DNA from 2 places in the Embleya sp. NPDC127516 genome. Region 1 is predicted to be linked to the other one. Evidence: riboswitches for the same ligand, from Rfam matches in the RefSeq annotation. Region 1 holds a riboswitch; the other holds the start of a gene.
What was found. A riboswitch is a leader RNA that binds a small molecule or an ion and turns the genes downstream of it on or off. The one in region 1 is predicted to bind S-adenosylmethionine.
Positions count from the first base shown of each region.

Region 2: another riboswitch for S-adenosylmethionine. It lies ahead of thrC (threonine synthase); the one in region 1 lies ahead of ACIRL2_RS12040 (aminotransferase class V-fold PLP-dependent enzyme).

Region 1 covers NZ_JBIWJT010000005.1:296,969-312,498, forward strand. Annotated here, with positions in the region: gene ACIRL2_RS12000 (M48 family metallopeptidase) at 1-953, opposite strand, end outside; gene ACIRL2_RS12005 (hypothetical protein) at 970-2,358, opposite strand; gene ACIRL2_RS12010 (NlpC/P60 family protein) at 2,449-3,528, opposite strand; gene ACIRL2_RS12015 (hypothetical protein) at 3,695-4,018, opposite strand; gene ACIRL2_RS12020 (NYN domain-containing protein) at 4,106-5,779, opposite strand; gene ACIRL2_RS12025 (hypothetical protein) at 5,944-6,180, opposite strand; gene ACIRL2_RS12030 (exonuclease domain-containing protein) at 6,436-7,074, shown strand; gene ACIRL2_RS12035 (Lrp/AsnC ligand binding domain-containing protein) at 7,161-7,439, shown strand; gene ACIRL2_RS12040 (aminotransferase class V-fold PLP-dependent enzyme) at 7,850-9,250, opposite strand; SAM riboswitch class IV at 9,485-9,601, opposite strand; gene trpD (anthranilate phosphoribosyltransferase) at 9,731-10,834, opposite strand; gene ACIRL2_RS12050 (response regulator transcription factor) at 10,899-11,312, opposite strand; gene ACIRL2_RS12055 (hypothetical protein) at 11,528-11,938, opposite strand; gene ACIRL2_RS12060 (cytochrome c oxidase assembly protein) at 11,948-13,063, opposite strand; gene ACIRL2_RS12065 (heme-copper oxidase subunit III) at 13,139-13,768, shown strand; gene ACIRL2_RS12070 (c-type cytochrome) at 13,815-14,615, shown strand; gene ACIRL2_RS12075 (Rieske 2Fe-2S domain-containing protein) at 14,612-15,530, shown strand, end outside.
Region 2 covers NZ_JBIWJT010000058.1:6,668-22,197, reverse strand. Annotated here, with positions in the region: gene ACIRL2_RS49865 (hypothetical protein) at 1-599, shown strand, start outside; gene ACIRL2_RS49860 (trehalose-6-phosphate synthase) at 659-2,125, opposite strand; gene ACIRL2_RS49855 (peptidase inhibitor family I36 protein) at 2,354-2,758, shown strand; gene ACIRL2_RS49850 (hypothetical protein) at 2,743-3,708, shown strand; gene ACIRL2_RS49845 (glucosyl-3-phosphoglycerate synthase) at 3,731-4,708, opposite strand; SAM riboswitch class I at 4,901-5,053, shown strand; gene thrC (threonine synthase) at 5,070-6,350, shown strand; gene ACIRL2_RS49835 (ubiquitin-like small modifier protein 1) at 6,347-6,625, shown strand; gene ACIRL2_RS49830 (cold-shock protein) at 7,047-7,250, shown strand; gene groL (chaperonin GroEL) at 7,702-9,327, shown strand; gene ACIRL2_RS49820 (Uma2 family endonuclease) at 9,542-10,129, shown strand; gene ACIRL2_RS49815 (hypothetical protein) at 10,422-11,936, shown strand; gene ACIRL2_RS49810 (ARPP-1 family domain-containing protein) at 11,933-12,940, shown strand; gene ACIRL2_RS49805 (hypothetical protein) at 12,904-13,287, opposite strand; gene ACIRL2_RS49800 (DUF4031 domain-containing protein) at 13,333-13,602, shown strand; gene ACIRL2_RS49795 (metal-dependent phosphohydrolase) at 13,643-14,305, opposite strand; gene ACIRL2_RS49790 (HelD family protein) at 14,387-15,530, opposite strand, start outside.

The sequences.
Region 1 (15,530 bases):
CGCAGCAGCGGCGCGCACGTCATCAGCAGGCCCAGCGCGCAGACGCCCGCCGCGAGCGCCGCCGCGCCGATCAGCGTGCCGTGCAGCACGTCGTTGCGCTTGGCGTGCCCCAGCTCGTGCGCGGCGATCAGCTCCACCTCGCGCGGATCCGCGTCCCGCACGGTCGTGTCGTAGACCACGATCCGCCGGGTCGAGCCGAATCCGGACACGTACGCGTTGAGCGCGGTGGTCCGCCGCGACGCGTCCGCGACCAGGACGTCGCGTACCGGCACCCCGTCCCGCTCCGCCAGTTGCATCAGCGACGTGCGCAACTCCCCGTCCGGCATCGAGTGGAACTTGTTGAACGCCGGTTCCACCACCAGCGGGTACAGGAACGAGATCGCCACCACCAGCAGCGCGCCGGCGCCCGCCGCGAGCAGCCAGCCGGCCCGGGGCAGCGCGCGGATCAGCGCGTACAGCCCGAGCACGACCATCAGCAACAGGCCGGTGGACATCGCGAAGCCCTTGGCCAGGTCCAGCCACCAGCTCCCCCACGACTGCACGGACAGGCCGTACCGTCGCCGGACCACCTCCAGGCGCGCCGCGAACGGCAGCGTCGCCAGCCGGCCGATCAGGGCCAGCGCCAGGCCGCCGAGCAGGATCCGCCACACCCATCCGCCGCCGAGCGGGCGGGCGACCGCCTCGATGATCCGCGCGCCGGCGGGGGTGAGCCCGAGCACGAGGGAGACCACCAGCGACAACGCCATGGACAGGTAGGCGGGCGGGCGCGCGGCCCGGGCCAGCGAACGACCCCGGGCGATCTCGGCGGCGGTGAAGTCCCGGGCCGCGTCCGGGTGGGTGAAGCCGCCGGGCGGCTCGGCCAGCGGGCGCCACGGCGTGGTCACCACGACCGCCACCAGCAGCAGCACGCCCGTGCACACCAGGCAGATCAGCAACAACCGCTGGACCGACATGCCCGCCACGCCCCCGTCATCCGGCCTGCGTCCGCAGGTAGTCGAGCCAGGTCCTGGTGAAGGAGTCGGGGTTGGTGCCCAGGACGGACACCATCGCCGACGCGAGCGCCGAGGCCGAGTCGGGCGCGTCGACCCCGGGCGGCCGTTCGGCGCCGACCGTACGGTACAGGTCGACCAGCTTGGCCTGGCCCCACCGCTCCGCGATCAGTTTGCACGCCAGCCAGCCCATCTCGTACGCCTGGGGCAGGTCCTCCTGCGTGGTCTCGAAGCTCGCGTCGGCCGGCAGCCGCTCGGGCACCTTGCCCGCCTTGACGTCGCGGCGCAGTTCGGGAGCCGCCGTGCGCATCGTCTGCGCCGAGTCGAGGTAGCCGACGTAGTCCGCGAAGCCCTCGGAGAGCCAGGTCGGCGTCCAGGCCCGGGTGAACGCGCGGCTCGCCACGTGGGTGATCTCGTGCGTCATCACCACCCGGCGCTCCAGGTCGCCCAACTCGCGGAACGCGTCCGGATTGACGATCACCCGGTCGGCGGCCGCCGCGTCCGCCGCCGCGCCGCGCTCACCGGTGGTCACCGCCGCGATCCTGGCGTACTTGCCCGGTTCGGCGCCCAGCAGCCGGGCCATCTGCACCTGGGTGCCGGGCACCACGACGACCGTGCGCCCGGGCCAGGACTCCCCCCAGACCGCGCTGACCCGGGGTACCGCCTGGTCCGCGATGTCGGCGAACTCGCGCATCACGTCGCGCGTACCGATCCCGAGCACGGTGCTGTGCGTGCCCTGCACGACGGTGACCGGGCCCAGGTCCCACACCTGGGCGGGAGCACGCATCCCGGCCCCGGCGCCGTCGGTGTCGGCCGCGAGGTACCACGTGCCCGCGCGCAGCACGAAGGTCAGGTATTGCGGCACCCGCACGGGCGCCACGTCGTGTCCGGTGATCCGGTAGAGGAGGTCGACGTGCGCGGTGAGCACCGGGGCGCCCAGCGCGCTCTCGCGCGCGGCGGAGAGCTCGAACGCGTCGGGGGTGACGACCTCGTACTCCCAGCCGGCGAACGGCACCTCGGCGATGTTGTCGAAGACGCCGATCTGGGACTGCCGGAACTCCGCGCTCTGCGGGTCCAGGGTGCTCGTGAACGCCTCGCGATCGCGGGACAGGACCGCGCCCGAACGCCGCTCCAGCAGCGCCCCGATCGCTATCCGGCGCGCGTTCGCGTGCTGTTCGTCGCCGTCCGCGGTGGTCCGGCCGGGGGTTTTCGAGGCCCCGGAGTGGACGCCCGGAGGCGCGTCGGTCACCGTGTCCGCGATGAACCGGGTGACCCCGAGGACGGCCCCGAGCTGGGCGAGCGCACACACCACGATCAGGACCGGCAGCAGGCTGCGGATCCGGCGCGCGGCCCGATTCGGGTCATCCACCGGTCGATCGTAACGTGGGCGCGACCGGCGCCCGGTCCGCGCCGGGACCGGGCCTGCGACGAACGTGGTCCCCCGACGGGCCGGGGGCGGTCAGGCGGGGCGAACGACCTTGGCGATCGGCATCGACCTCAGCGGCGCGTAGCGCACGTTCGTCCCGGGCTTGGGGGCGTGGATGATCCGCCCGGCGCCGACGTAGACGCCCACGTGGGTGTATCCGCCGAAGTAGACGACCAGGTCGCCGGGCCGGATCTCGGCGATCGGGACCGCGCGGCCCGCGCCGGCCTGCGCCTGCGACGTGCGCGGCAGCACGACGCCGGCCTGCCGCCACGCCCAGCCGGTCAGCCCGGAGCAGTCGAACGAGTCGGGGCCGCCGGCGCCCCAGACGTACGGCTTGCCCAGCGCCCTCGTCGCGGCGGCCACCGCGATCGCCGCACGGCCGTCGAGCGGGGCCGTCCGGGCATCCCGCGCCGACCCCGTCCGGGCCTCGTCGCGCGAGGCGCGGTTCGGATCGGTGCCATCGGCGAACGCGCCCGCGGACCCCTCGGCCGGCCCGTCGGCAACCAGGAACCGGGCCCGATCCGACGCGTCGAGCGTGTTCAGCAGTTCCCGGGCCCGGGTCAATTTGCTCTCGACGTCGGCCCGCTTGGCCGCGAGATCCCTGCGACCAGCCTCCAGCGCGGCGAGCGTGTCGGCGGCCTCGCGACGCTCCTGGTCCAGCGTGCGCCGGGTGGACCGGGCACGGACGACCGCGGCTTGCTGCCGCTCGGCGAGCCGATCCAGGGCGGACGCCCGGGACAGGTACTCGTCCGGGTTCTCGGACATCAGCAGCGCGAGCGTGGGATCCACGCCGCCGCCGCGGTACCGCGCCGCCGCCATCGAGCCCAGGTCGCCCTGGAGGACCACCAGCTCGGCCTGCGCGTCGGCGATCCGGCCCTGCGCGCGAGCCACCTGCTCGCGCAACCGCTCCTGCCGCTCGGCGAGGCCGTTGTACTCCTCGGTGGTCGCCTCGGCCTGGTGGTACAGCTCGCCGATCCGCTGCCGCACCTGCTCCTGGGAGGGCGCCGGGTCGGCGTACGAAACGTTCGACGCGAACGCGACCGCCGTGACGGCGGTGGCGGTCAACACGGTGACCCGGGTCTTGCCGGCCCTCGGCCTGCGATGGGACGCCACGGAGGTGGGCTCCTTCTCCGAGCCCGGCTACCCGCCGTCCGGGCCGGACGGTCGAGTGCTCGGGCGCTCGACCGGCGACCTTAGTGACCCAAACATGATCACTTCAAATCAATCGGCGAATTCCGTGTCGCTCTTCGCCAATTCTCCGAAAAAGGTCACCCGACGGTCACCTTTCGCGCTCGACCGATCGACGGACGCTCGGCATCTCGCCGTTGTCGCGCGGTTGCGCGCCGGCCGCCGCGAGCATCCCCTCGGCCGCGAACAACCGCAGCGCGGTGAGGGTTTCCTCGTCCAACTCGGCGTAGTCGAGCTGATCGGCGTGCTCGCCGTACTCCCCGGAGTCGGCGTATTGCGAAATAAATGATAATTCGGACGATATACCGGAATCGATCGAACGAACGCTGATCAACGCCGGCCCGATCGAGGCCGGAATCGCGCAACCGGCGCCGGCGCGCCCTCGGCCGCGGTGCGTACGACAGGCGATGCGCATGTGGCTTCTCCCCTTTCGTCGACTTTCCTCGTCAACGGTAGGGAGCGGCACCGACACGCGGTGCGAACGGCGCCCGGGCGCCAGGGGTCAGCCGCGGGTGAGCCGGCGCAGCAGCATCGTGGAGGGCACCGGGCGGGCCCCGGCCTTGCGCACGCCCTCGGCCACCTCGCGGTCGGTGGAAACCACCACGACCGGGCGGCCCGGCGGCTCGGCCCGGACCAGCCGGCGAATCAGCTCGTCGGCCGTCTCGCCCGGCTTGCTGAACATCACCCGCACCCCGCGTGCGGGGGCCAGCAGCACCGGCGCGTCCAACTGCGCGCCGTCGAACACGCACGTCACCTCGCAGCCGGTCTGCGCGGCGAGCCCGGTCAAGCCGCCGACCAGCCGGTCGCGCTGCTTGTTCAGCGCGAGCGTGGGATAGCCGGTCTTGGTCACGTTGTAGCCGTCGATCACCAGGTGCGCCTGCGGCAGCGCGAGCAATTGGTCGAGCAGCGCCGGGTCGTCGCCCTCCAGCGCGCGCTGCGCGATGTCCTTTATCCCGGACGCGCCCGGCACCACCGCGTCCACCATGTCGGCGGGCCGGATGCCCACCGGCGGCAGCGCGAGCTCGCGGCGCAGCCCCTGGGCGGCCTCCAGCACGGTGTCCAGGAGCAGCCGGACCCGGGTGTCCTCCATGCTGCGTCCCTCGCGGGCCGCCCGACGGCTGGCCTCCAGGGCCGATTCGACCTCGGCGACGCGACCGCGCAGGCGGCGCGCCTCCTTCTCCGCGGCGGCGACCGCAGCCTGCGCCTCGACCCGCACGGCGTCCAGCTCGGAGCGGGCCCGACGGGCCTCCTTCTCCTCGTGCTTGGCGCTGCCCTGGAGGCCGCGGACCTGGCGGCGCAGGTGGTCGGCCTCCTTGCGGGCGGTCTCCAGCTCCGCGCGCAGCCGTTCGTGCTCGGTCTTGGATGCCGCGCGCAGTACGCCGACCTCGTGCTCGAGGCGGGACAACGTCTCGGCGGCCTCGGCCTCGGCGCGATCGGCGGCGGCCTCCTTGGCCGCGTCGCCGGCGGTCTCGATCAGTCGGACCCAGCCGCGCGGGCGCAGCAGGTACGCGGCGGCGGCCACGTCGAGCGGGTCGGCCGCGGCGGGCACCTTGCCGGCCTCGAGCGCCTCGGAGATCTCCGGCAGGCCCTTGCGAAAGCGCTCCGCTATGCGCTGCCGGAACACCGGGTCGTTCTCCAGCGCGGCGGCCAGCGGCGTCGCGGCGAACTTGGCCCGGCGCTGGTGGGTGAACCGGGCGAACCGGCGCAGCGGTCCGGGCACCTCGTCCGCGGTCATCGTGCCGAGCGCGTCCGCGGCCACCGAGATCACCCGCACCCGGACCGCCTCGGGCAACGGCCCGGACAACACCTCGGGCTCGACGACCTGCGGATCACCCCGCTCCGGGTCGGCCCCGACGGCACCGGGTTCGGCGCAGGCGTCGGCATCCGCGCCGGCGGCGACACGGGGTTCGGCGGTGGGGTTCGGATCGGCCTCGGCGCTCGCCGGCCCGGCCGGATGCGCGTGGGCCGCAGGGGCGGCGGGCCCGTGCGGCTCCGGATCGACCGCGTGGTCGACGGGTGCCTCCGGGGCGGCCTCGGAGTCGACGGACACCGGGTCGGTCTCCGCCTCGGCCCGGGGTTGCGCGTCGAGGTCGGGCTCGGCGGCCGGCACCGCCTCGGCGGCCTCGGCGGCGTGCGCAGGCGTGACCTCGTCCGCGCGGGTATCCGGTCCGCTCACTGCTCCTCCGGTCCTTCCCGTTCCCTTGAGGCCCCTCCCCGCGTCACCGTTGCCGGGACGCCGACGCCTTGATCATGGCGTGTTCCGGAGCGGGGACGGCCGCGCCGGGCCGCCCCGATGCCGAAACGATGCACAGTCCCATTGTCGCCGCACGGTCTCGGCACTCAGCTCGCGTCGGGTCGCGCCACCAGCTCGACGGAGTCGGTCGCGTTGCACCAGCGGCAGCGCACCGACTCGATCTCGTCGGAAACGATCTCGCGCTCCTCGACCCGGGCGACGCCCGCGAGGTCGAGGTGGGTGAACTCGACCGCCTTGGTGGTCCGCGTCACGTCGAACCGGGTCAGGTTGCCGCACAGCGAGCAACGCCACCGGGTGTCCTCGGTGGGGGCCTGGATCGACATGCGTGTTCCCTTCCTGTCTGGTCTGCGAGCGTCTGCCGGTCCGCGAGCGGCCCGCGTACACCCATGATGCCGGGCGGCGAGAGGTACCTGGGCGCGGCCGTGTCGGGCCGGAAACGTACCGTCCGGTACATGAGCAGCACCGCGCACCGGGATTGCCGGTCACGAGGTTCGGCGAATCAGGGCTTGCCGGCGGCCGACCGGCCGCGGCGTTCCCGCCCGCCGGACAGTATCGCCCCGGGCCACGAGTTGCGAACCATGCCCGGGTCCCGAGCGATTCGTGACGAGGTGGAGCGCCAGGTGTTCACGGTCGTCGATCTGGAGACGACCGGCCTGGATCCGCAGGAGGCGCGGATCACCGAGATCGCCGCCGTACGCCTGCGCGGATCGGACCGTCTGGGCGAGTTCGCGACCCTGGTCGCGCCCGGCGTACCGATCCCGGAGTTCATCACGGACCTGACCGGGATATCCGACGATCTGGTGGCCGACGCGCCACCGCTGCGGCTGGTGTTGCCGGCGTTCACCCGGTTCGCCGAGGACGCCATCCTGGTCGCCCACAACGCCCCCTTCGACGTGGGCTTTCTGCGTGCGGCGAGCCTCGCCTGCGACGCGCCGTGGCCCGATCTGCGGGTCGTGGACACGCTCGCGCTGGCCCGCGCGTTGCTGCCGCCGGGGACGGTGCCGAACATGCGTCTGGGCACGCTCGCGCGGTACTTCGAGGCGCCCACCGACCCGACCCACCGAGCGCTCGCCGACGCCCGGGCGACCGCGCACGTCCTGCGCGCCTTCATCGGCCGGATGCACGCGAGCGGCCGGCACGAGCTGTCCGACCTGCTCACCCTGGGCCGGCCGGCCGCACCCAGGGTGTGGCCGGAGCAAACCACTCCGATCGGGTGAAGCCGCGGTCTCGCCACCGACACTCCCCGGCGCACGTGCGCCGACTAAGCTCGGGCACCTTGTCGTCGAGAGCCGGAGGACTACCCGTGATCACCGCGATCGTGCAGGTCAAGACGCGTGTGGACCAGACCCCGGAAATCGCGGAGGCGATCGCCGCGATCGAGGGCGTGAGCGAGGTCTACTCGGTCACCGGAGAATTCGACCTGATCGCCATGGTGCGCGTCCGCGCCCACGACGACCTGGCCGACGTCATCCCCGGCCACCTCAACAAGGTCCCCGGCGTGGAGGCCACCACCACCCACATCGCCTTCCGCACCTACTCCCAACACGACCTCGAAGCCGCCTTCGCCATCGGCCTGGAATAACCCCCGGTCCGGGCGCCCCCAAAGCGCCCGGACCCACCCCGCCCAACACTCGAACCCACCCCCGGCAAGGCCACCCCACCCCGGGCCGATTCCAGCCCACCCGGCGCACCCGAAACCGCAGCCCCACCGCCCAACAACACCAAACCCAGCCCACCCGGCGCTCGAGGACACCCACCCCGGCGCACCCAAAACCGCAGCCCCACCGCCCAACAACACCGATCCAGCCCGTCCGGCGCTTGAGGACACCCCCGGCAGGGCCGCCATCCCCCGGGCCCGGGCGCAATCAACACCCCAGCCCCACCGCCCAACAACACCAATCCAGCCCGTCCGGCGCTTGAGGACACCCCCGGCAGGGGCCACCCCAGCCCGTCCGGCGCTTGAGGACGCCCGGCCGGCGAGGCCAAAACCCCCTACGCCGCAGGCAATTGCCGCACAGAGCGCGGGTCCGCGTCCGGAACGCACCGCCCCCCATCGACCGTGTAGCTCCACAACGCCCCACGCTCCACGATCTCCCGCACCGCCCCCGCAAAGCGGTCCAGGTGCTCGACGGGCGTGCCCAAGCCGAAGCTGACCCGGATCGCGTTGAGGTTCTGCTCACCCTCGGGCGCGTCCGGAGACCCGCACTCGCTCGGCTGGTCGGCCCGCCCGCCCAACAGGTGCCGCACCAGCGGATGAGCGCAGAACAGCCCGTCCCGCACACCGATCCCGTACTCCGCCGACAACACCGCCGCGAACCGCGAGCTGTTCCACCCCTCGACCACGAACGAGAGCACCCCCACCCGGGCCGACTCCGGCCCGAACAGCTCCAGCGTCCGCACCGCCGGAATCTGCGCCAGCTGCGCCCGAAGGCGCGCGAGCAGCGCCTCCTCGCGGGCGACCAGCGCCGCCGGCCCCGCCTCGGTGATCGCCCGACACGCGGACGCCAACGCGTAGGCGCCGATCACATTCGGCGATCCCGCCTCGTGCCGGGCCGCACCGCGCTGCCACTCCACGTGGTCCCGACTGACCGCCTTGCTCGCCCCGCCACCGGCCAGGTACGGCTCGGCCGCGTCCAGCCAGTCGCCCCGCCCGGCCAACACGCCGGAGCCGAACGGCGCGTACAGCTTGTGCGCCGACAGCGCGATCCAGTCCACGTCCAGGTCGGCCACCGACACCGGGTGGTGCGGCGCCAGTTGCGCGGCGTCCAGCACGATCCGCGCGCCGTGCCGGTGCGCGACCTCGGCCAGTTCGGCGACCGGGAAGAGCTCACCGGTCACGTTCGAGGCACCGGTCACGCACACCAGTCGGGGCCCGTCGCCGGACCCGGCGAGCGCCGCCTCCAGCGTCGCGACGGCCTGCGCCGGCGAGGACGGCGCGGCCAACTGGGTCACCCCGGCGTGCCGGCGCCACGGCAGCAGCGCGGCGTGGTGCTCGGTCTCGAAGACGAACACCCGCGTGCCGCGCGGCAGTACCGACGCGAGCAGGTTGAGCGAGTCGGTGGTCCCGCGGGTGAACAGCAGTGTGTCGTCGGCCCGCAGCCCCAGGAAGCTCGCGACCGTGGCCCGGCTCTGCTCGTACAGGTCGGTGGACAACTGGGACAGGTAGCCGGCACCGCGGTGCACGCTGCCGTAGTAGGGCAGGTATGTGGACACGTCGTCCCACACCCGCTGAAGACACGGCGCACTCGCCCCGTAGTCGAGCGCGGCGTACTCGACCTCGCCACCGGTCACCAGCGGAACGAGCACGTCCCGCCCGACCACGGGCAGCGGCGCGGCGATCGCGACGTCACAGTCGAAGGCGGCGGAGGAGGCGGAAGCGGTGTCGACGGTCATGGCGAAACTCCTCGGCAGGCACGGAACACCGAGGCGAATGTCGCTGAATCGACATTGAAACGCACCGGGTGATCCGCTGGTGAAATGTGGTCTCGGAAAAGCGACGCGCGACGACTCAGCGCGTACGGATCAGGGCGATTCGCCCGTTTCGAGAAAGAGATTTCACGCCATCACATGCTCCCCAGGTACAGGACCCCCGGGTCACATGGAGCAATTGCCTGCCGTCATGCAAGGGGTCCGCGCTTGCCGGGGCGCCTTACGACGCCCGGCCGTGTCATCACCCGGGGCACCCCACCGCGGAGCGAGGGTTGCCGGACAGCAAGCCGGGGCTTCCCACTGTCACTCGTGACCTGCGCAGAATTATTACCAGACGGAGCGCCCCGCGCAACGACGGCCCCACCATTCCCACATCCTGGACGGCACGACGCCGGGCGGGTCGGCCACGACCACGCCCGGCGTACGGTCTCCCGCCCGGACCCGCTATCCCCGCGCGAACGACCGGGTCGTGGCCACCCAACGATCCAGCGCGGCCTGCGCCGCGCCCGAGTCGATCGCCTCGGCGGCCCGATCGATCCCGGCCGCCAACTGCTGGGTCAACGATCCCTCTCCCGGGCCCAACGCGGCCAGCGCCGCCGCCGAGTTCAACAACACCGCGTCGCGCACCGCGCCCTGCTCGCCCGCGAACAACTTCCGGGCCACCTCGGCGTTGAACGCCGCGTCGCCGCCGCGCAACGACTCGATCCCGTTCAGCGGGATGCCCAGGTCCCGCGGGTCCACCCGGTCCTCGCGCACGTCGCCGTCCCGCACGATCCACACCTGCGACGTGGTCGTGACGGTCAACTCGTCCAGCCCGTCGTCACCCCGGAACACCAGCGCGGTCGCACCCCGATCGGCCAGCACACCGGCCACGATCGGCGCCATCCGCAGATCCGCGACCCCGACCGCGTGGAACCGCACACGAGCCGGATTGGTCAACGGCCCCAGGAAGTTGAACGTGGTCGGCACCCCCAGCTCGCGCCGCGCCTGCGCGGCGTGCCGCAGCGACGGGTGGAAGCGCTGGGCGAAGCACAGCGTGATGCCCGCCTCCTCGGCCGTCCGGGCCACCTGCTCCGGGGTCAGGTCCAGCACCACACCGAGCGCCTCGAGCACGTCGGCGGCACCGCTGGACGAGGACGCCGCCCGATTGCCGTGCTTGACCACGGTCTCGCCCGTGCCCGCGACCACGATCGCGGACATCGTCGAGATGTTCACCGTCCGCGCGAGGTCGCCACCGGTGCCGACGATGTCGACCGTACGGCCGGGCACCTCGATCGTCGACGCGTGCGCGTACATCGCCCGCACCAGACCCGAGACCTCGTCCACGGTCTCGCCCTTGGCCCGCAGCGCGATCACGAACCCGGCCACCTGCACCGGCGTCGCCTCGCCGGTCATGATGTGGTCCATCGCCCACGCGGTCGCGTCGGCCGGCAGGTCGTCGCCGCGCATGAGCGTCGCCAGGAGGTCCCGCCAGGAACGGGCCGCCGGGTTGCCGCCGCTCTTGTTCGTAGAGGCCGAGGCGCCCATGGTCCGCTCCCGCTGTGTCATCGGATGAGTCCGCGACAGCGTACCCACCGCGCCCGTCGCGGCCGGGTGGTTATCCGGGATGCGGTCAGGCCGGCTGGCGTCCGGCGATCCGACCCCGGATCAGGTCGGCCGCCGCGTCCGCGAGCGTGCGCGGATCCAGCGGGTGGGCGACCACCGCGTCCGCCCGGCACCACGTGGCCAGCCACGCGTCCTGCGGACGGCCGACCAGGGTCAGCACCGGCGGGCAGTTGTAGATCTCGTCCTTGAGCTGACGACACACACCCATGCCACCGGCCGGGGCGGTCTCCCCGTCCAGGATCACCAGATCGATGCCGCCCTTGTCCATCGCCTCGATCACGGCGGGCTCGGTGGCGCACTCCAGGTATTCCACGAACGGCACGTCGACGGCGGGCCTGCGCCCGAGCGCGAGGGTGACCTTCCGTCGGGTGTTGCGGTCGTCGCTGTACACGAGGACGGTCATGGTCTCGCCGCGCGTCATGTCCACCTGCCTGTGTCTGGGCTGCGTGTGTTCAGGGCTGCATATGTTCAGGCTGCGCATGTTCGGTACGGGCAACACTCGGATCGACCCGGATGTTAGCGCTTTTCGGCACGAAAATGTGTGCCTCGTCACGCGCTCGTCACGCGCTCGTCCCGCTCCCGGCCGGCCACGGTCCGGCCCGGGCGACACCGACCGCACCCCCGACGCGCCCCGAATCACCCGCGCGCGAGCACCTCGTAGCCCTCGGCGTCGCCGCCCAGGCGCTGGGCCAGCCCGGCCATCCGGGTCCGCTCCCGGGCCGGCTCCAGGCCGGTGATCACCTGCTGCCGGGAGATCAGCACCCGCAGCGGCCGCTCGTCGGGGGCCGGCGCCACCACCCGCCAGCCGTCCGGCGTCAGGATCCGGGCCGCCTCGTCGGCCGCCGCCAGATCCGGCAGCGTCAGCACGTGCCGCATCACGAACCGTCCGGTCTCCACCGCGACTCCGTCCGCCCGCATCTGCGCGACCACCGCCGAATCGGCGCGCGAGGGGTCGAAGCAGGACCCGACCACCACGAGCGTGCCGTCGTCGACGAGCACGGGATCGGGTTCCGGTCGCCGCCGGCGCAGGAAACGTTCCAGGATCATGCCGCGACGCTACTCGGCCGCGTCGGCCAACCTCGGCTCGGGCCCGCGGGCCACCCGGACGGCCGAGTCGGCCTCCTCCGTTCGGGCAGAGTCACCCGGAAGAGTGCTCTTCGACACGGGTTTTCCGGCGTCGTCCAAGCCCTGCTCCACACCGCCGCCGGCCTCGGCCGCCTCGCGCGCCAACCGCTCCTCGTGCGCCTTGCGGCCGGCCTCGATCAGTTCGAGTCGATCCAGCCGGCGGTCCTCCCGGACCGCCTCGCGCTCCGACGCCCGGGCCCACTGCACGAACAACACCAGGAAGACGAGCAGTCCGATGATGTCGCCGCTGCCCCACAGGATTCCGCCCGCCGTGCCCTGGTCCGAGAGCGGACTGGCGCCCCAGTCGCGACCGAGGTCGTTGTACCAGTCACCGGCGAGCACGTTGGACGAACTCATGATCGCGATACCCAGCCACGCGTGGAACGGCAGCGTCGCGAACACCGCGAGCAGCCGCATCGGATAACTCGCGCGCGGCATCGGGTCCAGACCCAGCAGCGGCCAGAACCACATGCAGCCGATGATCACGAAATGCACGTGATTCATGTCGTGCATGAAGGTGTTCCGCAACGTGAGCTCGTACCAAGGGGTGAAGTACAGGGCAAACGGGTTGAGCACGAAGATGAACCCGGCGAAGGCCGGGAAGGTGACCACCTTCGCGTATCTGCTGTGCAGCAGCGCGTTGAGTCGATTACGCCACTTGGTCGGCAGGGTACGCAGCGCGAGTGTGATCGGCGCTCCGAGCGCCAGGAAGATCGGCGTGATCATCGCCAGCACCATGTGCTGAACCATGTGCACACTCAGCAACACGGTGTCGTACGCGGCCAACGCGGACTCGGTCGCGAGCAGGAACGTGCCCAGCCCCAGTCCCAGGAAGGAGAAGCTCCGCCACCGCGACCACGAGTCCCCACGGGCCCTGAGCTTGTGCACCCCGTACAGATAGAGGCCGCCGAAGAGCATCGCGACCAGGATCGGGATCGGCTCGAACACCCACCCGGTCAGGAGCCGAATGGGGGTCAGTTCCGGCGGTACGTTCCCAGGGGTCGCGTGCGCCAGAAACACCCCGGCGTCGCCTGCAGAGCCACTCACGGAACCAGAGCCTAACCCGGACACGTTGTACAAAGGTTGCCCCCCGAAGTGTGGGCAGATCCGGCGACCGCAATAATGGCCGCCGTGGCGACAGCAACTTCACTAGAAACCGGGCCCCCCTCACACGGGACACACGGGACGCTCAACCGTCCCAACTTGGTCAGCATCGGCACGATCGTCTGGTTGGCGTCCGAGCTGATGTTCTTCGCGGCCTTGTTCGCGATGTATTTCACGATCCGCTCCGTCACCGGCGCGGACGCTTGGCGTGAGCACGCCAGTGAGCTGAACATCCCGTTCTCGACGGGCAACACGACGATCCTCGTGCTGTCCTCGCTCACCTGCCAGCTCGGCGTCTTCGCGGCCGAACGCGGTGACGTCAAGAAGCTCAGAATGTGGTTCGTCATCACCTTCGTGATGGGCGCCGTCTTCGTCGGCGGCCAGGTGATGGAGTACACGGAGCTGGTCAAGGAGGGCACGACTCTCTCGTCGTCGGCTTACGGTTCGGTCTTCTACCTGACCACCGGCTTCCACGGCATGCACGTGACAGGCGGTCTGATCGCCTTCCTGCTGATCCTCGGACGCACCTACGCGGCCCGACGGTTCACGCACGAGCAGGCCACGGCCGCAATCGTCGTCTCGTACTACTGGCATTTCGTCGACGTGGTCTGGATCGGTCTGTTCTTCACGATCTACGTCATCAGGTAGACGTCCCGACACTTACTACGCAGACGACATTGGACCGGGGTTTTCCGTGAAAAAGCTCTCCGCGCGGCGACGCCACCCCTTGGCGGCGATCGTCGTACTCATCTTCGCGCTCGCGGCCACGGGGGGTCTGTACGCCGCGTTCGCGCCTGCCAAGAAGGCGGAGGCCGACGATTCCGCCTCCATCGCCGTCGAGGCGGGCAAGAAGCTCTACCTGAGCGGATGTTCGACCTGCCATGGGCTCGACGCCCAGGGTTCCACCGACGGTCCGTCCCTGATCGGCGTCGGCGCGGCCGCCGTCGACTTCCAGGTGGCGACCGGCCGGATGCCGCTTCAGCAGCCCGGCGCCCAGGCGCCGCGCAAGCCCGAGGTCTACACCCAGGCGCAGATCGACCAGCTCTCCGCGTACGTGGCCTCCCTCGGCGTCGGACCCAAGGTCCCGACGGCGAACATGTACGCGCCCGACGGCGACATCGTCAACGGCGCCGAGCTGTTCCGCACGAACTGCTCGCAGTGCCACAACTTCTCCGGTGAGGGCGGCGCCCTGACCGAGGGCAAGTTCGCGCCGCCGCTGAAGAACGTGGACCCGAAGCACATGTACGAGGCCATGCTCACCGGCCCGCAGAACATGCCTTCGTTCCCGGACAGCACGATGCCCGAGCAGCAGAAGAAGGACATCGTCACGTACGTCAACGAGACGACCAAGAAGGAGCCGAACCCCGGCGGCCTGGGTCTCGGCCGGCTCGGCCCGGTCTCCGAAGGTCTGTTCGGCTGGATCATCGCGCTCGGTCTGCTCATCGGATGTGCGATCTGGATTGCCGCCCGGACCCCCAAGGCCAGGACCAAATGAGTAGCCAGGACAAGTCTGAAGTGCCTGAAGAGCACCTGCCCGAGGTCCACGCCTCGGCACATGTTCCGGCGGAAGGCGACCCGTTCGCCGACCCCGGCCTGCCGGCCCACGAGCCGCGCGTCACCGACATCGACGAGCGGGCCGCCAAGCGCGCCGAGCGTCAGGTCGCGTTCCTCTTCGTGATCTCGATGTTGTCCACGATCGGTTTCATCTGGGCGTACGTCGGCATCGACAAGTACCGCATCATCGACATCTTCTTCTTCGGGAAGATCGGTGCCCAGAACCTCGCGCTCGGCGGCTTCCTCGGCCTCGCGCTGTTCTGCATCGGCGCCGGCGCGATCCACTGGGCGCGCACGTTGATGACGGACGAGGAGATCGTCCAGGAGCGGCACGAGTTCACCTCGGACCCGGAGACCCGCGAATACGCGATCCGGGAGTTCACCCAGGGTGCCGCGGACTCGGTGATCGGTCGCCGCCCGCTGATCCGGCGCACGATGATCGGCGCGATGGCCCTGGTGCCGCTGTCCGGCGTCGTGCTGCTGCGCGACCTCGGTCCGCTGCCGGGCACCAAGCTGCGGCACACCGACTGGAAGCCGGGCGTCGAGCTGATCAACGAGGCGACCGGCCTGCCGATCAAGCCGGACGACATCGTCAAGGGCTCGCTGACCATGGTGCTGCCCGACGGCCTGGTCGAGAAGTACGGCCCGGCCGGCGAGAAGGAAGAGCTCTCGCACGGCTGGCTGGAGAAGGCGGGCATGTCCGCGGTCCTGGTGGTCCGGCTGGAGCCGGAGGACATCAAGTCCAAGAAGGAACTGGACTGGGGCTACGAGGGCATCGTGGCGTACTCGAAGATCTGCACCCACGTGGGTTGCCCGATCGGCCTGTACGAGCAGCAGACGCACCACCTGCTGTGCC
Region 2 (15,530 bases), on a different contig from region 1:
CGGGCAGCGGCAACGGGATCTACGTCGTATTCGGCCCCAAGGAGGCCGACTGGACCACCAACGCGGGCAACTACGGCGCCTCGAAGTGGCTCAAGGCGTACGGCGCGGACGGGATCAACCCGGACGGCACCTTCTCCGTCACCCTCACCGACGTCAAGGCCTCGTACAAGAACGGCGCGGGCAAGGACGTCGACTGCCTCAAGACCGAGTGCTACGTGCTGACCATGGCCGCGCACGGTTCGCCCGACCGCAGCCAGGACGCGTTCGTGAAGGTCTCTTTCAAGGGCGGCTCGACCACGGCCGGATCCGGCACGACGGCGGGGGCCGGCAGCACGACCGGCACCACCACGGGCGGCACCTCGGGCACCGGCTCGACCGGTTCGGCGAGCGCCGGCGGCGGGACGAGCGGGTCGACCGGCGGTGCGGCAACGAGCGGCTCGACCGGCGGCGCGGGCAAGTCCGGCGGCGGCAGCCTGCCGCTCACCGGGCCCGCCGGCCTGGTCGGTGCGAGTGTCGCCGGCGTCGCCCTGGTCGCCGCCGGCACGGTCGCGGTGGTGACCACCCGGCGCCGCCGCGGCACCCCGCCCGCCTCGGCCTGAGCGCCGCCGCCCCCGAACGCCGGTCGGACCGGCGTTCGGGGGCGGTTCGCCGGTCGCGGCTACTTGCCGAGCGCGTCCAACTGCTCCAGGAACCACTGCTGCGGGTTGAGCGCGACCGCCGCCGCGGCCAGCCGCTTGGTGCGTTGCAGCCGCTCCGTGGGCTCCATCGTGAGCGCCGTGTGCAGCGCCTCGGTGGTCTGCGACACGTCGAACGGGTTGACCACGATCGAGTCCTCCCCCAACTCCTCGAACGCGCCCGCCTCGCGCGAGAGCACCAGCGCGCAGCCCCCGTGCGCCTCGTCCAGCAGCGAGACCACCGGCACCTCCTTGGCGACCAGGTTCATCCCGTCCCGGATCGGGTTCACCAGCGCGACGTCGGCCAGTCGGTACGCCGCGAGCGAGCGCGGGAAGTCGTCGTTGACGTGCAGGATCAGCGGCTGCCAGTCGCCGGTGCCGAACTCGTCGTCGATCTCCTTGGCCACCCGCTGCACGGCGGCGGTGTACTCGCGGTACTCCGGGAGGTCGTGCCGCGAGGGGTAGGCGAACGCGACGTGCACCACCCGGCCGAGCCATTCCGGCCGGGTGCGCAGCAGTTCGCGATACGCCAGCAGACCGCGAACGATGTTCTTGGACAGTTCGGTGCGGTCCACCCGGACGATCACCCGGCGATCGCCCACCGCCTCGCGCAGCCCGGCGAGTCGGGTGTCCACGTCGGCGCGGGAGGCGCGCTCGCGCAGGAAGTCGGCGTCCGCGCCCAGGCCGTGCACACCGATCTCGGTCACGTGGCCCGCGTGCGTGACGGTCATCGCGTCCCGGTCCACCACCGCGTCGAGCACGTCCGCGCAGCAGTCCAGGAACGCGAGCGCCCAGCGCCGGGTCAAAAAGCCCGCGTGGTCGGCGCCGAGCACGCCCTCCAGGACGAACCGCGCGATGTCGTCGGGAAGCAGCCGGAAGTAGTCCGGCGGCGCCCACGGGGTGTGCGAGAAGTGCCCGATCCGCAGGTCCGGACGCAGCCGGCGGAGCAGCACCGGCACCAGGGTGAGGTGGTAGTCCTGCACGACCACCTTCGCGCCCTCGGCGGCCTCGTCGGCCAGTGCCTCGGCGAAGGCCTGGTTGTACGCCTCGTAGGAGGCCCACTCCTTGCGAAAGCGCGCGTCGAAGACCGGCTTGGACGGGGTGTCGTAGAGCAGGTGGTGGACGAACCACAGGGTCGAATTCGCTATGGCGTTGTAGGCCCGCGCGAAGGTGCCCGGATCGATGTCCAGCATCCGTACGGCCAGGCCACCGGTGTCGTGACCGGCCAGATCCAGCCGGCCCGAGGGGGCGGCCCGGGTCGCGGTGCGATCGGCCTCGCCCAGCGCCGAGCACACCCACACCGCGCCGGTCCCCTGGCCCGCGGTGGACAGTCCGGACACGAGTCCGCCGCCGCCGCGACTGACGGACAGCGTGCCGTCGTCCTCCAGTGAGAAGGACACGGGACCGCGATTCGAGGCGACCAGGACACCAGCGGGAGGGGGAGCACTCATGCCCCGACCCTAGCCACGCTTCCCGGTGCGCAAACCCGGCCCGATCGCCCCCGCGGCTCGAACGGTGTGGCGAGTATCACGTGCGCTTGTCATTACCGGGAGTAGCGGGGGTGTGCTTTCTCTTGACTCGTCGGGCCGATCCCGCCCGGGTTCGACCGGGGCTCTCCCCGCGGACCCGGTCGTTGGACGGGGTCCGAAAAAGGGCGACGGGGCAAGGGGGAATCGGGAATGGGCAACAATCGTGGCCTGGCCGCGGGCGCCGTGGCCGCCGCGTTGATCCTGGCGAGCGGCGCGACACCCGCGGTCGCCGAGGGCGACGGCGCGTGCAACGACGGCGACGCGTGTCTGTACTACAACTCGAACGCCAAGGGCGCGCGTTTCGACCATCGGTACAACGTGGCCAACTACTCGGGGTACCGGTTCATGCCGTCCCCGGACGGCAGCAGCGGCGCGTGGACGGCGGTCAAGAACAACGCGGCGTCGGTGTGGAACAACGATCCGACGCACATCCTGCGGATCTACTACGGCAGCAACTATCAGGGCCCGGTGCAGGAGATCGGTCCGAAGTCCACGGCCAATCTCGATCCGGCGCTGAAGAACAACAACGCGTCGGGCAGTTGGACCGCGCAGTAGTGCGCCCGCGCCGCGTCCCGGGCCCCGTCCTGGTGGGCGTCGTGCTGGGCGTCGTGTTGTGCGCCGCGTCGGCGAGGTGCACCGCGAGCGGCGAGCGCGCGGACCCGGCGGCGCGGGCGCCCGGCCGCGCCGACCCGTCGCTCCCGCCGCCGGGCGCGGTCCCGCCGGCGGGCGAGGTGGCCCGGCTCGACCTGCCGATCGCGGCCCACCTGCCGACCCCGGAGCAGCGCGCCCGGCAGACCGCGGCCGAACAGGTGCTGATCCGGGCCTGCCTGGGCCGGCTGGGCCTGACGTATCCGACCCCCGCTACGACGGACACCGAACCGGTGCTGCGCTCGCGCACCGAGCGCCGGTACGGGGTGGGCGACCCGGTCGAGGTGGCCGGCTGGGGATTTCGGCCGCCGGGAGTGGCGAAGGCGGGCGACAAGCCGAGCGCACCGGCCCTGGGCCGCGAGCTGGAGGTGGCGCTGTACGGCGCCGCGGCGGCGGACGGGCTGCCGCCGGCGCCGACCGAGGGCAGCGATCGGCCGGGACCGGGCTGCCTGGGAGAGGCGCGGTTCGCCCTCGGCGTCGATCCGGCGCTGGAGCGCGCGGCACTGCCGAGCCGGCTGGATGTGGAGTCGTTCGAGCGCTCGCGCGCGGATCCTCGGGTACGGCAGGTGCTCGCGCTGTGGTCGACGTGCATGCGGGGGAAGGGGTTCGACTACCCCGATCCGTTGGCGGCGGGCGGCGATCCGGCCTGGGACACGCCCGTGCCGAGCGCGCGCGAGATCGCGGCGGCGACCGCGACGGTGGCCTGCCGGGCCGAGCACAACGTCGCGGGCACCTGGTACGCGGTCGACGTGGCGTATCAGCGACAGGCGATCGAGCGTGAGGCCGCGGCGCTGACCCGGGTGCGGGCGGCCCGGGAGAACACCGTGCGCAAGGTCGCGGAGGTGCTCGGCAACTGAGCCCGCCGGCCCCGCCCGGCGATCAGCGCTCGACCAGGCGGGTTCGTGCGCGGTAGGCGGGCACGGTCGCCATCGCCGGCCGCTCCCGGGCCGCGACGTCGTGCGTACGCAGCCGGAAACCGCCCTCGTCCCGCTCGAACTGGGTCAGCGCGGTGCTCAGCTCGACCGGGTGCGCGCCGTTCGGGCCGCGCCGCAGCCGGCGCTCGACGGCCTGGAGTATCTCCGCCGCCATCCGGCCCAGCCCGGCCTCGTCCTGGTGGTTGTGCCGGCGCACCCCCACGTCCACCTGGGCCATCGCGTCCAGGCCGACCAGGCGCAGGGTGTCCACGAGCATCGCGGTCTCGACGCCGTAGCCGCACGGGAAGGGCAGTTGTTCCAGCAACGAGCGGCGGGCCGCGTACTCGCCGCCGAGCGGCTGGACGAAACCGGCGAGTTCCGGCCAGTGCAGGTTGAGCAGCGGACGCGCGACCAACTCGGTCACCCGGCCGCCGCCGGCGGGCACGATCGTGTCGCCGATCTCCAGCGGCCGGTCGTACATCGCCTTGACCAGTTGCACCGAGGTGTCGGTGAGCAGCGGGCCGAGGATTCCGGTGACGAAGTCGGCCGAGAAGTCCTTGAGGTCGGCGTCCACGAACGCGACGATGTCGCCGTCGGTGACCAGGAGCGAGCGCCACAACACCTCGCCTTTGCCGCGCACGGCCGGGATCGCGGGCAGGATGTCGTCGCGGTGCACGACCCGCGCGCCCGCGTCCGCCGCGATCCGGGAGGTGTCGTCGACCGATCCGGAGTCGACCACGACCAGTTCGTCCACCAGCGGCGCGCGCTCGATCAGCTCGGTGCGGACCACCTTGACGATGTCCCCGACGGTCGCCGCCTCGTTCAACGCCGGCAGGACGACGCTGACCCGAGTGTCTCGTTTGGCGTCAAGAAGCTTGTCGACGGGCCAGTCCGCGGCGACGGAGGACCGTCGTCGAAGCCAGGCGCTCACCTCGGGCTGCACGTTCGAAATCCCCTGTCGTCGCCGGTGTTCCGGCCTCGGTCACGGCCACCCTCCATCGTCTCGCGAGGTGGACCGGATGATCGACGCGGCACCGGTTCGGTTACAGTCGTCGTCACCGGTAACGACGATCGCACGTCGTGCCGGACAAACGCGGACCGGCCACCTCGCGAAGGGTGTGTCCACCGCCATAGCAGCTCATCCAGAGGGGCAGAGGGAACGGCCCGTTGAAGCCCCGGCAACCATCCGATCGTCATTCCTCGTGACGCGCTTTCGGCGCGAGCGAGCACCGGCGGATCGGACAGGTGCCAAGTCCGGCCCGTGGAACCCCACGGGTAAAGATGAGGACAGAAAGGCCCTCGCCATGGCGACACCCACCGCCACCCGTTCCACCAGCGCCACCTCCACCTCCACCTCCTTCGGTCCGGCCGTCGCGCTGTCGTGTCGCGAGTGCGGCGAACGCACCGAACTGGGTCCCAAGTACGCCTGCGAGTCCTGTTTCGGCCCGCTCGAGGTGGCCTACGACTTCGGCACCGTCACACGTGAGCAGATCGAGGCCGGCCCGCAGAACATCTGGCGCTACGCGCCGCTCCTGCCGGTGTCCGCGGACGTCGCGTCCCGGCCCAATCTGAACCCCGGTTTCACCAAGCTGGTCCGCGCCGAGAACCTGGGCCGCGAGCTGGGCATCGCGAAGCTGCACGTCAAGGACGACTCGGGCAACCCGACGCACTCCTTCAAGGACCGCGTGGTCGCGATCGCCGTCGAGGCCGCGCGCACGTTCGGCTTCACCACCCTCTCCTGCTCCTCCACCGGCAACCTGGCCGGCGCGGTGGGTGCCGCCGCCGCCCGGGCGGGCCTGCGGAGCTGCGTGTTCATCCCCTCCGACCTGGAGGCCGGCAAGGTCGTCACGGCGGCCGTGTACGGCGGCGAGCTGGTCGCCATCGAGGGCACCTACGACGAGGTCAACCGGTTCTGCTCGGAGCTGATCGGCGACCCGGCCGGTGAGGACTGGGGCTTCGTCAACGTCAACCTGCGGCCGTACTACGGCGAGGGTTCCAAGACGCTCGCGTACGAGATCGCCGAGCAGCTCGGCTGGCGGCTGCCCGAGCAGATCGTCATCCCGATCGCGTCGGGTTCGCAGCTCACCAAGATCGACAAGGGCTTCCGCGAGCTGATCGCGCTGGGGCTGGTCGAGGACGCGCCGTACAAGATCTTCGGCGCGCAGGCCACCGGGTGCTCCCCGGTGGCCGCCGCGTGGAAGGCCGGCCACGACGTGATCCGCCCGGTGCGGCCGGACACGATCGCCAAGTCGCTCGCGATCGGCAACCCGGCCGACGGCCCGTACGTGCTGGACGTGTGCAAGCGCACCGGCGGCGCGGTGGAGGACGTCACCGACGCCGAGGTGGTCGAGGCGATGAAGCTGCTGGCCCGCACCGAGGGCATCTTCGGCGAGACCGCCGGTGGCGTGACCGTCGGCTGCCTGCGCAAGCTGCTCGCGTCCGGCGCGCTGGACCCGGACGCCGAGACGGTCGTGCTCAACACGGGCGACGGCCTCAAGACGTTGGACGCGGTCACGCCGACCACCGGCGCCACCGCGACCATTCGACCCACTCTGGAATCCTTCCGAAAGGCCGGCCTGGCATGAGCGTCTCCGTTCGCATCCCGACGATCCTGCGCACCTACACGGGTGGGGCGGCCGAGGTGTCCGTCGAGGGAAGCACCCTCGCCGAGGTCCTGGACGCCCTGGAAAAGGACCACACCGGAATTCGCGCACGCATCCTCGACGACGAGGGCAAGCTGCGCCGCTTTGTGAATCTGTACGTGAACGACGAGGACGTGCGCTTCGCGGACGGTCTCGCCACCACGATCCCCGACAACGGCAGCGTTTCGATCATCCCGGCGGTCGCCGGCGGTTGCTGACGCGATAGGCGACCTTGTCGATCTTCATCGGCACGGACCACGAAACGGAACCGAGAAATCCGCCGTCCGGAGCACCGGGCGGCGGATTTCCTCTCTCCCCGGCCGACGTGCGTTACACGTGTTTACCCGGGTCCATTTCCCCGCTTTGGCGGCGTTGCGTCGGTAAACCCGTGGTCGAGATCACACCCGATATGTATCGAAAGTCGTTTTCCTGACGTATTGAAATACGGCTTTCCTGGTGATTCACGAAGAATGCGAGCTTTATTCACTCGGGAATTCTCGTCCGATTGACCTGTTGCTCCGGGCATCCGTCCGGATACATTCAGCCGCGGTCGTAGCGGAAGGCCGGGTCCTTCTGGATACGAACCCGGAGCTGCGGCGTGCAGTATCCGTGAAAGGGCCAGTAACAGGGGAGTTAGGAATGGCTCAGGGCGCCGTCAAGTGGTTCAACGCGGAGAAGGGGTACGGCTTCATCGCGGTCGACGGTGGTGCGGACGTTTTCGTCCACTACAGCGCGATCCAGATGGACGGGTACCGGACGCTCGAGGAGGGGCAGCGAGTCGAGTTCGAGATCTCGCAGGGGCAGAAGGGGCCGCAGGCCGACATGGTCCGCGTCACCGCCTGAACCAGGGGGCATCCGCTCCTCTGCTTGAAACGGTCCACACCACGGACTGCACGACACATCGCAGCACAACACTTGTCCCGATCTCTCGTCCGGCCTGTTGTCCGATGGTCGGATCGGATGCGTATCGGGTGTGATCAGCGACCGGGGCCCGGCCTTCCCGCCATGCGGGGGCCGGGCCCCGGTCGTTGTACGTGCGGCCGTGCGGACCCGCGCTTCGTGCGACACGCGCGGGGGTGTGCGCGGACGGGTCGGGACCGGCCGTTGCGCTTGCACTCGGCATGGTCGAGTGCTAATCATTGGCGTTAGCACTCTGGATGTGAGAGTGACAGAAACGGACCGAGCCGGTGAGGCTCGGCACCCGTGAGGGAGGGATCCTCGCGGTGGTCGGGTCGTCCGTCGCGGGCACCTGTGCGGTCCGGCACTCACCCCCGTTCTGGGAGGACTTCACCACATGGCCAAGATCATCGCGTTCAACGAGGAAGCGCGCCGCGGCCTCGAGCGCGGGATGAACCAGCTCGCCGACGCCGTCAAGGTCACGCTGGGCCCCAAGGGCCGCAACGTCGTGCTCGAGAAGAAGTGGGGTGCGCCCACCATCACCAACGATGGTGTGAGCATCGCCAAGGAGATCGAGCTCGAGGACCCGTACGAGAAGATCGGTGCGGAGCTGGTCAAGGAGGTCGCGAAGAAGACGGACGACGTCGCCGGTGACGGCACGACGACCGCGACCGTCCTCGCCCAGGCGCTCGTACGCGAGGGCCTGCGCAACGTGGCCGCCGGCGCGAACCCGATGGCCCTCAAGCGTGGCATCGAGAAGGCCGTCGAGGCCGTCTCCGAGCAGCTTCTCGCGCTTGCCAAGGACGTCGAGACGAAGGAGCAGATCGCCTCCACCGCCTCGATCTCCGCCGCGGACCCCCTGATCGGCGAGATGATCGCCGAGGCCATGGACAAGGTCGGCAAGGAAGGCGTCATCACCGTCGAGGAGAGCAACACCTTCGGTCTCGAGCTCGAGCTCACCGAGGGCATGCGCTTCGACAAGGGCTACATCTCGCCGTACTTCGCGACCGACATGGAGCGCATGGAGGCCGTCCTCGAAGACGCCTACGTGCTCATCGTCAACTCGAAGATCACCTCGGTGAAGGACCTCCTCCCGCTGCTGGAGAAGGTCATGCAGTCGGGTAAGCCGCTCATGATCATCTCCGAGGACGTCGAGGGCGAGGCCCTGGCCACGCTCGTCGTCAACAAGATCCGCGGCACCTTCAAGTCCGTCGCCGTCAAGGCGCCGGGCTTCGGCGACCGTCGCAAGGCCATGCTCGGCGACATCGCCATCCTCACCGGTGGCCAGGTCATCTCCGAGGAGGTCGGCCTCAAGCTCGACACCGCGGGTCTCGAACTCCTCGGCCGCGCCCGCAAGGTCGTCGTCACCAAGGACGAGACGACCATCGTCGACGGTGCCGGTGACTCGGACCAGGTCGCGGGTCGGGTCAACCAGATCCGCGCCGAGATCGAGAACTCGGACTCGGACTACGACCGCGAGAAGCTCCAGGAGCGTCTCGCGAAGCTGGCCGGCGGCGTTGCCGTGATCAAGGCCGGCGCCGCGACCGAGGTCGAGCTCAAGGAGCGCAAGCACCGCATCGAGGACGCGGTGCGCAACGCGAAGGCCGCCGTCGAAGAGGGCATCGTCGCCGGTGGTGGCGTGGCCCTGCTCCAGGCGTCGACCATCGCGTTCGACAAGCTCGAGCTGGACGGCGACGAGGCGACCGGCGCGAACATCGTGCGCCTGGCCGTCGAGGCCCCGCTCAAGCAGATCGCGGTCAACGCCGGCCTCGAGGGCGGCGTGGTTGTGGAGAAGGTGCGCAACCTGACCCCGGGTCACGGCCTCAACGCCGCGACCGGCGAGTACGTGGACCTCATCGCCGAGGGCATCATCGACCCGGCGAAGGTCACCCGTTCCGCGCTGCAGAACGCCGCGTCGATCGCCGCGCTGTTCCTGACCACCGAGGCTGTCATCGCCGACAAGCCGGAGAAGAACCCGGCCCCGGCCGGCGGCGCTCCGGACATGGGCGGCATGGACTTCTGATCCGCTGAGGATCGGTAGACCCGCACGGTCTTGACGCGAGAGGCGGTCCCCTTCGGGGGGCCGCCTCTTTCGCGTTCCCGGGACGGATTGCGGCGGTGTTCGAAGCGTGTTCGCTCGTTCGAGTGGCGGTGGCGACTTACCCTGAAATGGTCTCCGGGCGGCACATAGCGTCGCTCCTGCTACAGCGCGGACCGAGGTGGATGAGGTGGACGACATGACCGCACCCGTGATCGAGGCGAGCGACACCTGGCACCGACTGGTGTCCACGTGGCAGGAGCTGGACGTGCCCGACGGCTGGCGCGCCGAGATCACGGGGGGAAGCATCGTCATGTCGCCACCGCCGGCAAATACGCACAATCTGATTGCGTCCCGCCTCCAGCGGGCGTTGCTTACGGTCACCCCGGAGAACTGTGAGATCTTCCAAACGCTCGGTGTGAGTATCGCGCCGATGTTTCGGCTCTACATCCCGGACGTCGTCGTGATGCCGGTCGACGACATCGGGTTGGATCCCGAACACGACACGGCGCCGACCCCGGCACGGTGCGCCCTCCTCATCGCCGAGATCACCTCCAAGGACAATGCGGACCACGATCGGGTAACCAAGCTCGAGGCCTACGCCCGGGCCCAGGTGCCGCTCTACCTGCTCATCGACCGCTGGGACAAGGAGGGTCCTTCCGTGAAGCTCTTCTCCGCGCCCGACGGCAGGAGATACCACGGGGAACTCCGGGTATCGATCGGCGAGTCGATCACCATCCCCGAGCCTTTCGGAATCGACCTCGATACGTCGCTCTTCGGGGTCTGATTCGACTCGACCGATATTGGCCGGCGTCGGCGGCACCTCGCTCGTAGGCTCGTGGTGCGACTCCGGGAACTACGCGTTCCTTCTGTCTTGGCGTACAAGCGCTTTTGGGGTGCTTGGGGTTCGAATCCCTATCCGGGACCCGTGACCTGCCCGGAGTCGCGTGCCATCGCACCCGGGGAACTGCGTGTTCGTACAGAGCCGTTTCCCATGGGTCGGAAGCGGTCCCAGGTTCGTCCGGGGACCACACACCGGACCCGCGACCTGCCCCGGGTGCCCACGGGGGAGCCTTTCGATGACCGAGATCACCCGCGCCCTGAGCGCCGACAATCCGGCCCGCGCCGAGGCCGCCGCCACCGTCGTCCGCTTCCTGGACGTCGCCGTGGCCGCGACCGGGCGGGCCTCCTTCTACAACACCCGCGACGAGCAGCTCGCCTTGGAGCAGGACGCGCACCGCGCGATGATCGCACTGGACCGGCGGTTGTACGCGGGTCTGGTGTGCTCCCCCGGAGCCACCGACCGCAGCCGGCAGCTCGGCGTGCTGCACCTGCTCGACACGCCCGCGCGCGAGGACGACGGCACCGCCGTGTACGACGCGGTGGCCGCGCTGACCGTGCCGCGCCGACTCAAGCTGTTCGGGCTGCTGGCCGAGCGGCGGGTCAACAACGCGCGGGTGCGCCGGCTGATCCTGCGCAGCGTCCTGGGCTCCGGCTCACTGGAGTTGTGGTCGGTGCGCTACCGGGACAAGCTCGCCGGCGCCCTGCGGCACGCGTGGGGTCTTCGGCTGAGCGGCATCCTGCGCTCGATCCTGACCAAGCAGCTCGCCGGCGCGGAACTCGACCCGAAGGAACTGCGCATCCTAGCCCGCGAGCTCGACCGCTGGGCGCCCGACCCGGCCGACGCCGCCGTCACGCGCGAGTGCGTCGCGTTCGTGCTCGGCGCCGACGGCCCGTACACGCTGCCGCTCCCGGTCGCGTATCGAGCCGCCCGCACCGACCTGGACGCGGGCGCGGCACTGCCGCTGGAGACGCTCGAAGGGCTGCGCGGCCGATTCCACCCGGACGAGAAGCCCGCGCGCGTCCTGGCGCTGACCGCCGATCGGCTGACCGTCGGCCAGCGGCTCGCCGGACAGCGGCAGGCCGAGCGCGCGGGCGTCGAGGTCGAGGTCGACCTCGACCGCTACGACGCGGTCCGGCTCTACCTCTACGCGTTCGCGACCGGGATGACCGACGAGGTCGCCGCGGCGCTGGATCGGCGGGCCGCGGCCGGTGCCGCCGGGCTCGACCTGGCCGGCCGTCGGATCGCCCTGGTCCTGGACGGGTCCGCCTCGATGCGCGGTGGCGCCGATCAGCCGCTGCGGCCGATCGCCACGGTGCTCGCGCTGCGCGACGCGCTGCGGGCGGCGGCGGGCGAGTGCCACGACGTGTGGATCGGCGGCGCCCCGGACGGCCGACTGGTGCGACCCACCGGCGCCACGGCGGCGGCCGAGGCCCTGGTCGCCGCGCTGCGCACCGGCGCCGAGCTGATCGTGGTGATCGGCGACGGCTACGAGAACGCGCCCGCCGGGCGGTTCGCACAGGTGCTCGACGCCGCGCACACCCTCGGCGTCGCGGTGCCGGTGGTCCAGCTCTCGCCCGTGCTCGCGGCCGAGGCGGGCGGCCTGCGCGGCTACGCGCCGAACCTGCCCACGGCCCCCGTCCATCGTCCCGAGGTTCTCGAACTCGCTTGGTGCCGGCTGATGTTGGCCGCCGACCCGGCCGCCGCCGTACCCGCCCTGCTGCGCCTGGCCCACCTGGAGGTGACCGGATGAACACCCTCGCCCACGACGCGCTGCCGATCGGCGACCTGCTGACCGGCTGCACCCTGGGTCGGGTGCAGAGCGTCGGCCGGATGCAGGTGTTGCCGCTGCTCGGCGACACCTGCGACGCGCCCGCAGTGACGCTCCCGACCGATCTGTGGATCGGCACGAGTGGCTACGGCACGCTCACCTTCGTCAACCACACGCCGAACGTCGCGCTGGTCCCGTGCCACCTCGCGGTGATCGTCGAGCAGAGCGCGCAGGACCACGCGATGCCACGCGCCGCCATGGTCGAGCCCTCGGATCGGCTCGCCTTCGACGCGGCGATGTGCGTCCAGCAGACCCAGCCCGGGCTGATCCCCGAGGCGCCGCGGCCGCTCGCCGTGCTGCCGCTCGCGCTGCGCGCCGCCGCGTCGGCGAGCGCGGACGCGGACGGGTACAGCAGGTTGTGGCCGGCCGTGCAGCGCTTCAACGTGTCCTCCGGCCTCGCCGAGACCGGGAACCTGGCGCTGTTCCTGAAGCACTTCGCGCTCGAGCTCGAACGTTTCGTCGCCGAGTTCGAGTGCGTCGACGAGCAGGTGGGCGCGGTGGTGCTGCTGGACGGCGAGATCGCCGGGATCGAGCGGGCGCCCTCGCGGGCGTACTGGTCGGCGATGTGGGAGCCGCTGATCCGGTTCTGCTACGGCGCGGAGGCGCTGCGTTACGGCCTGCACGACGCGGGTGATCCGCCGCCGAGCCGGACCGTGCTGAGCCTGCCCGGCCGCGACGGCGCGGCGGCCGGCGACCCGTACGACGTGCTCGCCCAGGCGCTGCGGGTCGCCGACGCCGAGGAGCGGCGGCGCGCCGAGCACACGCTGGACGCCGCCGGCGCGCAGGTGGTGACGGTGACGCCGGAGCACACGGCCGCCGGTGTCACCGTGGGCCGGGCGCAGAGCGAGCGGCTGGTCGGCGCGTACGCGGTCGGCGGCGACCGGCCGATCTACGCGTCGTTGACGGCGCGCTCGTTCGGCGGCTGAGTGGGCGCGAGGCCGCCGAGCGGGGCGATCACCTCGGCGTCCCGTTCGCAGACCCAGTGCGGGTCCTCGCCCAGCTCGGGTTCGAGGTAGAGCGGGTGGTCGTCGTGCCGCGGGCACGGCGGCCACACCGTGCCCTGCTCGGTGAGCGCCTCCTGGACGTCCTGGCCGATCAGTCCGGGGACGTACGCGGCGCCGTCGGGCCACTGCTCGACCCACCACTTGCGCTCGACCAGCGCGTGCTCGACCACGGTCACGGTCTCGGGGGTCTCGACGCCGTGCGTGCGCAAATCGGCCAGGACCAGGGCGCGGGCGGTCAACAGGGCGACGTCGGTCGGATCCTTGCTCATGGTCCACAAGTGTGCGCGATCGCGGCGTATACGAGAATCGACGGCGTGGCACTCCTCATCGATCCCCCGGCCTGGCCCGGACGCGGGCGGCTGTGGTCGCACCTCGTCAGCGACGTCTCGCACGCCGAACTGCACGCGTTCGCACGCGAACTCGGCGCGCCGGAGCGTGCGTTCGACCGGGATCACTACGACGTCCCGGCCGACCTGTACGCGCGGGCGGTGGCGAACGGGGCCGAGCCGGTCTCCAGTCGGGAACTGGTGATCCGGCTGACCCGGGCGGGGCTGCGCCGGCGCAAGCGGTACCGCCCGCGCTAGACGCGGCGGCGTCCGCCGTGCCGAGCCGGCAGGCGCCGGGTCAGGACTGCTGGCGCGGGATCGTGCCCTCGAGTCGTTCCAGCTCGGCGCGCATGTTGTAGCGGGCCGCCTCCTCGTACCGTGCCGCGCCCAGGCGGGTGTGGAACAGCCGGGGCAGCGACATCAGGTCGCGCAGCACGGCGGCGCGGGCGGCGCGGAACGCCTCGTCCGGAACGAACGCGTACTCCTCGCGGACCGCCGCCGTGTACGCCTCGTAGCGCTCGCGGTCGGCGGCCAGGATGGCCAGGTCCGCGTCGCACAGGACGTGCGCGTTGTGGTCGTGCTCGCCGGGCGCGTGCTCGGCGGTCACCCGGACCAGGCGCACCGTCTCGGCCACCAGGGCCGGGTCCACGCCCGCCTCGCGCAGGCCGCGCTCGGCCAGCCGCGCGCTGCGCTCCTCGTTGTCGGCCCGGGCCGGGTCGTAGACCGCGTCGTGGAACCACGCGGCGAGCACGACCGCGTCGGCGTCGTCGGCCTCGTAGGCCAGTTCGCCGACCAGGTCGAGCACGGTGCGCAGATGGTCGGTGTCGTGATAGCGGCGGTGCGGCTCGGCATAGCGCGCCAGCAGGCTCTCGACGACGGCGCCCGCCTCGGCGTGCTCACCGACGAGCCGGGCCCATTGGTCCCGCAGTGTCACAGTCGCGGACTCCTGGATACGTTCCACCCGGCCAGCATGGCAGAACGAGCGAGCGAAGCCGACCACCAACCGGTTCGACACACGCGGTTCACTCGTATTGGATGCCCGTCACCGATGCGGCAGGACCGGTACCGCCAGCGGTTCCGGGAGCGGGCGCGCGTGCAGCACGACCAGCGCGGACACCGCGCGGGTGAGCACCACGTAGAGCCGGCGCAGCCCCTGGGCCTCGGCGTCCACGATCTCGGCCGGTTCGGCGACCGCGACGTGGTCGAACTCCAGACCCTTGGCCAGTGACGCGGGCACCACGCTGATCCGGGCCTCCTCGGCGCCGCCCTCCTCGCCCAGCACCCGGTGCGCGGCGCCGGTCGCGCGCAACGCGTCGGCGACCTCCGACACCCGCGCGTCGGCGCAGATCAGGCCGATCGAGCCTTCGTGCGCGAGCAGTTCCAGGGCCGCGTCGGCGGACCGGGCGGCCAGTTCGTCGGCCTCGACCGGGCGCAGGGCGAGTGCGCCGGCCGCCTGGCGGACCGAGGACGCCGGGGCCAGGCCGGGGGCGATCACCGGCAGCAGCCGGCTCGCGAACTCCAGGATCTGGAGCGGCACTCGGAAGCCCCGGGTCAGCTCCTCGACCCTGGCCCCCTCGTGCCCCAGGTGGTGCAGCGTCTGCGCCCAGCCGAGGGTGGCCCACGGCGTGGTGCCCTGCGCGATGTCGCCGAGCACCGTGGCCGAGCCGGTGGAACAACGCCGGCCCACCGCGCGCAGTTGCATCGGGGACAGGTCCTGCGCCTCGTCGATCACCACGTGTCCGTAGCCGCCGGTGCGGTAGAGCAGGTCGGCGGTCTCGTCCACGAGCACCGCGTCGGCCACGGTCCAGCGCGCGGATCCCACCCCGCGCGGCGGCGTGGCCCAGCCGATCGCGGCCTGTTCGTCGGCGGTCAGTACGCCGTCCGCGCACGCGGCCCGGAACCCGGCGTCGCCCAGCAGCCGGAACACCAGCTTGAGCGGGTCCACCGCGGGCCAGATCGCGTCCACCGCCGCCTTGACCGGTCGGCTGCGCGCGACCGCGTCCTGGACCCGGTCGTCCGGGGATTCGCCGCGCTCCTCCATCTTGGTCAGCAGCGCGTGCGCGAGCCGTTGGCGGAGCATGTCGCGCGCGGCGCCGTAGCGCACGTCGCGCGTGCGCAGCGCGGCCACCAGTTCCTCGACCTCGTACACCGCCAGTCGCCATGTGCGCGAGTCGCGGACCACGGCC